Regions from separate parts of the Geobacillus sp. genome, predicted to be linked through region 2. Evidence: riboswitches for the same ligand, from Rfam matches in the RefSeq annotation. Region 2 holds a riboswitch; the other holds the start of a gene.

Region 1 (4,206 bases), on a different contig from region 2:
GGCAGAAGTCCAGCATCGACGTCCGCTTTAAATTTCAAATGTTTCGGGTTTTCGACGATGTCGTTGACCGTCGCTTTCGTTTTATCGATGCCCGGTTTCAGCTTAATGAGCCCCTTTTCTTGCAGCATCGACAAAATGCGGCCATGGTCGGCGACCGAGTTGCTCATGATGATCGTCGCGCCGTCCGGCAGTTCTTCAATGCTTTTGTATTTTTTCGAGTATAAGCCGATCGGCTCGATATGAATGCTGCCGGCATTGACGAAATCATAGCCGTACTCTTTCTTTTGCGATTTCAAATACGGAATGTGTTGGAAATAGTTGGCGTCGATTTGCTTCTCAGCCAGCGCTTTGTTCGGCAAGATGTAATCTTGGAACGTAATGATCTCCAAGTCGATGCCTTTTTCTTTCAAAATCGGTTTCGCTTTTTCCAAAATTTCCGCATGCGGCACGTTCGACGCACCGACTTTCAACTTCACCAATTTGCCGTCTTTGCCGCCTTCCGCGCTGTCGTTATTGTTGCCGCCGCATGCCGCCAAAGCGAGCACGAGAATGGCGGCGAGCAACACACCCAACCATTTCTTCATCAGTTGTTTCCCCCTTTATCGTTTATCGATTTTCGAAGTGACAAAGTCACCGATCAGCTGAATGATAAATACAATGACCAACACCAATACGGTTGCGACAAATGTCACATCGTTATGGTTGCGATGGAACCCTTCCAAATACGCCAAGTTCCCAAGCCCGCCGGCGCCGATGGCTCCAGCCATCGCTGTATAGCTGACGAGCGACACCGCCGTCACCGTAATGCCGGAGACAAGCGCCGGCAATGACTCCGGCAGCAACACTTTCCAAATGATCGTCCACGTTGAGGCGCCCATCGCTTGGGCTGCTTCGATGACGCCTTTATCAATTTCGCGAAGGGCAATCTCCACCATGCGGGCGTAAAACGGCGCGGCCCCAATCACCAAAGCCGGCAGCGCCGCATTGGCGCCAAGCATCGTCCCGACGAGCCAGGTGGTAAACGGAATGAGCAAAATGATCAAAATAATAAACGGAATGGAGCGGAAAATGTTCACAAACGCCGCAATCACGGTATTGACAAACCGGTTTTCCCATAGGTTGCCCTTCGCTGTCAAAAATAGAAGCAAGCCAAGAACGATTCCGAGAACGAAAGTGGCCGCCACCGCCACTCCCGTCATATACAGCGTCTCGACCGTCGCCGCCCACATCGTCTCCCATTGGACGTTCGGCAGGAGGTTAGCGAGCATCGTGAATCACCTCCACCGCCACCTGCTGGCTTTGAATGTAGCCAAGCGCCCGGTCAATTTCATCCGCCGCCCCATTGATGTGCACAAACAGCACCCCATAAGCGCCTTGATGGGTTTGCGAAATTTTCCCTTGCAAAATATTCATATCGACGGCAAATTGCCGCACGACCTGGCTGATGAGCGGCTGGCCGGCCGCCGCGCCGACAAACGTCAGCTGCGCGATCAGCCCGCTCGGGTATTGGCCAAACAAATGGGAAATCGCCTCTTCCGTCTCTTCCGGCTCGACGAGCTGCTTGACGAACCGCTTCGTGATCGGCTGCTGCGGGTTGCGGAACACGTGCAACACGTCGCCTTGCTCAACGATTTTGCCGTTTTCCATCACGGCGACGCGGTCGCAAATTTTGCGGATGACGTGCATTTCATGGGTGATCAGCACGATCGTCAGCCCGAGCCGCTTGTTGATGTCAACGAGCAAGTCCAAAATCGCATCGGTCGTCTGCGGGTCCAACGCCGATGTCGCCTCGTCGCAAAGCAGCACTTTCGGGTTGTTGGCGAGCGCCCGGGCAATGCCGACACGCTGCTTTTGCCCGCCGCTCAACTGCGACGGATACGCCTCTTCCCGCCCCGTGAGCCCGACGAGCTCGATCAATTCATCGACCCGTTTTTGCCGCTCCGCTTTCGGAACACCCGCAATCTCGAGCGGAAACGCAATGTTTTCCCGCACTGTGCGCGACCAAAGCAAGTTGAAATGTTGGAAAATCATCCCGATCTCTTGACGCGCCTTGCGCAGCTCCCGCCCTTTGATGCGCCCCATGTCGCGGCCGGCGACGACCACCCGGCCACCCGTCGGCTTCTCGAGCCCATTGAGCAAGCGGATGAGCGTACTTTTCCCCGCGCCGCTGTAGCCGATAATGCCGAAAATTTCCCCTTCGCGAATCTCAAGCGACACATTGTCGACGGCCGTGACCGAGCCGTTAGCCGCTTGATAGATCTTTGTCACATGTTCGAGTGTAATCATCGTTTCACCTTCCTCCCCAAGGCGGCGGAGCGCAAAAAGAAAACCTTTCTGCCCGCAGAGAACAGAAAGGTATTGTGCACCATTCCGTCTCTTATCTCTCAAAGCAGGCCGCTTTGTGTGAATTGGCACCTTTTCAGCGCACGCGCTGACGGTTGCCGGGCTTCATTGGGCACATCCCTCCACCTCTCTTGATAAGAGCGCAACAATCGCCTATTCGATTGACTACAACTGTGATTGTATCACCTTGTGTCGAACATTGTCAATAAAAATTTCACCCAACATGCCGATATGGCTTAGCCAAATGGAGGAGCGACTCAAGCAGCAACAGATGACGAAAGCTTCCCGATACATGCACTTCGCGCAGCCGGACGAGCTGCTGCAGCTTCAGCTCGCCGTCTAAAAGCGAGCAAAGTGCTTTTTTGGAGCCGTGCACCGTCAAGACGTTCCGTTCATCAGGTTCCCTTCCGGCAGTAAGCTCCTTGCCGAGCGCCACCATGGCGGTCTCTTCCTCGCTTTCAAAGCGAACATACAGCTGCTCATCCGGCAAAATCGGCAACAAATGGCGCAACGTTTGCATCCGTTCCATAAACTGTCCTACCAACTCGCACATTTCCATTGAGCATCCTCCCCCCATCTCCTTTGTCCTTTTATTTCCATGCCGAAGGGGGAGAATCCTTTACAAAAATCTCGACAGCCGCCGTGGCGAACCAACGCCGTTTTTGTCATTTCCCATGAAATGTGTCAAACGGCGTCAAAAAATGGCGGATCGTCAACGCGGCAAACGGGCGCGGATTGCTTCGTACAAATAAGGGACCGAATGGAACGCATACCATTTGCCGATGATCTCTCCGCCGGCGAAAAGAAGCAAGCACGGAACGCTTTCAATTTTCCACGCCGCCGCCTGCTCGGGGATGTAGTTGATGTCCGTTTCGCAAAACGGTATGTCCGGAAACAATTGTTCTAGGACAACAAGCATGCGCCTCGCCAACTGGCACGTGCCGCACAGTGGGGTATACAACGAAAGAGCGAGAAGCGGCTCCCCTTCCACCATTCGCTTAATATCGTTTCGACCGATTGTGTTCACTCGCCTCTTCCTCTCATGAACGATTCGATACGGACGTCAAAATGGGCGCGCAGCAGCACATGCGCCAAATGCCAGATCGGGGCGGCGGCCACTTCGCGATACGCCCGGTCAATGTAAATATGCCCTGCTTCCGGAAACACCCGGCGGAACTGCCGGCGCAATTTTTCCCCCGCCTCGTCGGCATCGGCGAGCACGTACACATCCCGCCCTTCGAGTTCATCGGCCAGCTCCTCAAGGCGCGCATCGCTGATCGTGCCGTTCGTGCAAATGATGACAACCGGCTCGTTCAGCACGGCCGCCACTTTTTCCTTATCTGACCGCCCTTCCACAATAATCACTTTTTCCACCTGTCGCATGTCCGACCCACCTAACGTGAATGAGGATACAATATTGTATGGCAACAGAAAAGCAACGGCCATCCGCCGTTGCCTCCTAACACCAGCCCGCCTCCCCGTCGCAGTCGACATATTTTTGATCCGGTTCAACGGTAGCGGTGACCCATTTTCAAATTTTCCCATTTGTTCGCTTTATCCGTTTTTCCACGCTACAGCCGCAGGAAGCGGAAGGCGGCCGATGAGCTCGCCTCCCTCGTACAGTTCGATCGTGCGGCCGTTCCATTTGCCGGTGACCCGGTCCGTGACATCCAGTTGCTTCGTTTGCAACACCATCACGAGCACCCCTTTTTCATCACATTCCGGTATGTATAGGGGGCCCGGTTCGAAGCGAACTTTGCAGGAACGTTTATCCTTCGTTGATCATCGCTTCGTATTGTTCGGCCGTCAACAAGTTGTCCACTTCACTTAAGTCTTTCGGCTCAATAACGATCATCCATGCTT
Region 2 (4,206 bases):
GTGCGGCTGATGCAAGACAACGACTAGGATAAGGGGGAAGAAAATGTGAAGAGAAAATGGCTGGCGGCTCTCGCCGCGCTCTTGCTCGTGCTCGCCGGGTGCACGGGCAAATCCGACACAACGAGCGGAAAGGGCAACAATAACGAAAAACCGGCGGCTCAGAAGGAAGACATCAGCAAATTCCCGATGACGGTGAAAAACGACGGGAAAATCATCGATGGCGGCGTGTTGAAATACGGCCTTGTGTCCGATACGCCGTTTGAAGGGATGCTCAGCTCTGCATTCTACACCGGAGCGCCCGACGCAGAGATTTTGCAATTTTTTGACGAGTCGCTTTTCCGGACGAACGGTGACTATGAAATTACAAATGATGGGGCTGCCACGTATGAGTTGTCGGATGATAAAAAGACGATGACAATCCATATTAAAGACAATGTGAATTGGCATGACGGCCAGCCGGTGACCGCTGAAGACTTGGAGTATGCGTATTTGGTCATCGGCCATAAAGATTACACCGGCGTCCGCTATGGCGATGCGCTCATCCAAGGGATCGTCGGGATGGAAGAATATCACAGCGGCAAAGCGGATAAAATTTCCGGCATTAAAGTCATCGACAAAAAGACGTTGACGATCACATGGAAACAGGCCAATCCGTCGGTGTTGACTGGCATTTGGGCGTATCCGCTGCCGAAGCATTACTTGAAAGACATTCCGATCAAAGACTTGGCGAAATCGGATAAAATCCGGAAAAACCCGATCGGGTTCGGTCCGTTTAAAGTGAAGAAAATCGTTCCGGGCGAGTCGGTAGAGTTTGTTCGCAATGATGACTACTGGGCTGGCAAACCGAACTTGGAAGGCGTCATTTTGAAAGTCGTCAGCCCGCAAGTCGTCCTGCAAGCGCTGAAAAAAGGCGAAATTGACGTCGCTGGGTTCCCGACTGACCAATATTTGAACGCGAAAGGGACGAAAAACATTCAGTTTATCGGTAGAGTGGGTTTGTCGTACAGCTATATCGGCTTTAAACTCGGCCATTGGGATGCGAAAAAGCAGGAAAACGTAATGGACAATCCGAAATTCCAAAACAAAAAACTGCGCCAAGCCATGGCGTACGCCATCAACAACCAAGAGGTGGCCGACCGCCTGTATCATGGTTTGCGCTTCCCGGCGAACACGCTCATTCCGCCGTCGTTCCCGGGCTATCATGACAGTTCCATCAAAGGGTATACGTACAATCCGGAAAAAGCGAAACAATTGCTGGATGAAGCGGGATATAAAGATGTGGATGGCGATGGCCTCCGCGAAGATCCAAACGGCAAAAAATTCAAGATCAACTTCTTGGCGATGAGCGGTGGGGACATCGCTGAACCGCTGGCCAAATTTTATATGCAATGCTGGAAAGATGTGGGTCTCGATGTTCAGCTTGTAGACGGACGCTTGGCGGAGTTCAACTCCTTCTACGATATGGTCGAAAAAGACGATCCGAAAGTGGATGTCTACGCCGCCGCTTGGTCAACTGGAACGGACGTCGACCCGTACGGATTGTACGGCCGCAACGCCATGTTCAACTACTCGCGTTGGGTGAACGAGAAAAATGATGAGCTGCTGGAAAAAGGCCATTCCGAGCAGGCGTTTGACAAGGAGTATCGCCGGAAAATTTACAGTGAATGGCAACAGCTGATGAACGAAGAAGTTCCGGTCATCCCGACGTTGTATGGTTTGTCCATTTATGCCGTCAACAACCGCGTCGCCAACTTTACGGTTGACCCGAGCTCGAAACTGACGTGGAAAGATGTCGGCGTCACGTCCGAGCAACCGGAAGTCGAACAATGACGATTGTTGCCTTTGATGATGTACGATAAGATAGAAGATAAATTGCATACGTCTTATCAAGAGTGGGCGAGAGAACGGGCTTGATGACCCCACAGCAACCTGCCGCAGGCAAGGTGCTAACACCCGCAAAGCGGTTTCGCTTTGGATGATAAGAACGGCTCATGACCCCTTTCGCCTCATTCCGAGGCGAAGGGGGTTTTTGTCGATGGGAGGTGAAGGAGAAACAGTGGAGGAGGCGGTTTCGCTCCGTGCTTGCATGGCCGCTCATCTCCCTGCCGCTGCGTTCGCCGTTTGTGTCATGCGCTGTGTGCAGGCGGAGCTCATCCGGTTTGACTCTAAGGCGGCGGTGCATGTCGACCGTGGGGACGGATACGTTCATTTGTATGGGGAAGCGCAAGGAACAGCCTTTTCGTTGTTGTTGACCAACAGTGAGGCGGACGAATGGAAGGCGGACGGACCGTACGCCCTTGACCGCTACATATGGACAGAGCTTGGGAAAAAAGGGATTTTCCCGATGCAGATGACGCCGTATTTACAAGCAGTATGGTTAATGGAGTCATAGAAAGGAAGAGGGACGAATGGCAGTCAAAAAATTTGAGCATGTCGGCATTCAAGTGAAAGACATCGAGGCATCGAAAGCGTTTTATCAAAACGTCGTCGGCTTGGAGCTGCTCGACGAAATGATTCATACGAACGGCACGATGAAATTGGCGTTTTTAGGGATTGACGGCTCGATCATTGTCGAGCTGATCGAAGGATACAATCCGGATTTGCCGACGGAAGGAAAAGTGCACCACGTGGCGTTTACGGTCGAAGGCATTGAGCAGGAGAAAGAACGGCTTTAGTCGCTCGGCGTCCCGCTAGTGTGGGATGAAATTACAACGCTCCCAAACGGGGCGAAATACTTATTTTTCCTTGGCCCGGACGGCGAATGGATCGAGTTTTACGAGCCTGCTCGATAAATGGCGTCACGCTAGGCGGCCAGCTGTTTGGGCCGCCTATGAATTTGCCGTCTGGCGATTGGCGCTTCGTTCTATTTTTCTTCGTATGGCCTTGCCTGCCGCTAGACAACAACTGTCCATGTAGGAGTCGTCGTCTTCTCGATTCAATGGTATACTAGAAAAAGAGAGGGGGAGGATGACGTGGAAGAAATGATCGTGCACGCGATTCAAGACGACTACCCTGATGAATTCGCCTGGTGCTACGGCTGCGGGCGTCTGAATGAACAAGGCCACCATTTCCGCACCGGGTGGCGGGGCGACAAAACGGTGACGGTGTATACGCCGCGTCCGGAACATACGGCGATTCCAGGGTTTGTGTACGGCGGGCTGATCGCCTCGCTCATTGATTGCCACGGCACCGGTTCAGCGGCGCTTGCCTTGCATCGGAAAAACGGCCATGAACCAGGGAGCGGGGAAACGCCGCCGCGCTTTGTCACTGCGTCGCTTCACGTCGATTTCGTCAAGCCGACGCCGCATGGCGTGCCGCTTGTCGCCGTCGGCACTGTGACGGATATTCATCCGAAAAAATGGAAAGTGGACACCGAAGTGTTCGCCAACGGCGAACTGTGCGCCCGCGGGCAAGTCGTCGCGGTCGTCATGCCGAAAACGTTTGTCCGTGGGTAACAAGCAACGAAAGGCGCCGGAGAGCGGCTGTTTTTGACAGCGCTTTCTCCGGCGCTTGGCAACTGGTCGAAAACGGCTGCGCCTCACCTCGTTTCGCCATTGAGGACTGATGATGTCATGAAAAAGGCAACTCGACAACGCCTCTTCTCAAGTGGGGAAACCTTGTGAAATTGGTTCTCCTTTTTCAACAAAACCACCGATTTGGCGAACATCATCGTTTTTCACCGGTTTTCTCGGATTCCTCTGATCATCGCTTTCCATGCGTTTCAAAACAACAACAGCAGCTGCTGTTTGGACTCGTCGAATCCAAGGAGAACGAGCATGCGCAAAAACGCCTTTTGGAGATCCATCACCTTCACGGTTTGTCCATGATCAGCACCGACGACGTGGCGCTCGCCACCTCTTTGCCGTTTTGCCGCACGATGGCGGTTACATAGGCGACGGTTTTCCCGAACTTTTCCACCCGCGCCTCGATTTCGCCTTCTCCAGCCGCCGCTGGGCGGTGAAACGTCGTCTGCAAGTTGATGGAGGCGTGCATTTGGTCATCGCGAAGCAAGGTCGTCACCGCATACGCCATGAGAATGTCCGCCGCCGCCCTGACGAACCCGCCCATAATCACCCCGTTGCCGTTGAGCAGCGATTCGCTGATCGTCCATACGCCTTTCGCATAGCCGTCTCGGGCTTCCGTCAGGCGGACGCCGAGAGTTTCGTCGCATGGGGGCGGCGCGCTTTTTCCGGCAATGACGTCATG

Evidence for each region. Region 2 has a riboswitch for S-adenosylmethionine ahead of IKE44_RS00600 (hypothetical protein). Riboswitches for the same ligand answer to the same signal wherever they lie in the genome.
Region 1: linked by a shared signal. The riboswitch ahead of IKE44_RS12805 (methionine ABC transporter ATP-binding protein) and the one ahead of IKE44_RS00600 (hypothetical protein) in region 2 are both predicted to bind S-adenosylmethionine.

Annotation. Positions count from the first base shown of each region.
Region 1 covers NZ_JAFWFM010000218.1:18,180-22,385, forward strand. The annotation lists gene IKE44_RS12795 (MetQ/NlpA family ABC transporter substrate-binding protein) at 1-584, opposite strand, end outside; gene IKE44_RS12800 (methionine ABC transporter permease) at 600-1,268, opposite strand; gene IKE44_RS12805 (methionine ABC transporter ATP-binding protein) at 1,258-2,286, opposite strand; SAM riboswitch class I at 2,375-2,484, opposite strand; gene IKE44_RS12810 (hypothetical protein) at 2,558-2,902, opposite strand; gene IKE44_RS12815 (thioredoxin family protein) at 3,056-3,370, opposite strand; gene IKE44_RS12820 (ribonuclease M5) at 3,367-3,726, opposite strand; gene IKE44_RS12825 (DUF2553 family protein) at 3,898-4,038, opposite strand; gene gcvH (glycine cleavage system protein GcvH) at 4,112-4,206, opposite strand, start outside.
Region 2 covers NZ_JAFWFM010000009.1:4,181-8,386, forward strand. The annotation lists gene IKE44_RS00590 (ABC transporter permease) at 1-32, shown strand, start outside; gene opp4A (oligopeptide ABC transporter substrate-binding protein) at 46-1,830, shown strand; SAM riboswitch class I at 1,881-1,985, shown strand; gene IKE44_RS00600 (hypothetical protein) at 2,036-2,392, shown strand; partial or broken gene IKE44_RS00605 (VOC family protein) at 2,409-2,792, shown strand; gene IKE44_RS00610 (PaaI family thioesterase) at 2,973-3,455, shown strand; gene IKE44_RS00615 (PaaI family thioesterase) at 3,811-4,206, opposite strand, start outside.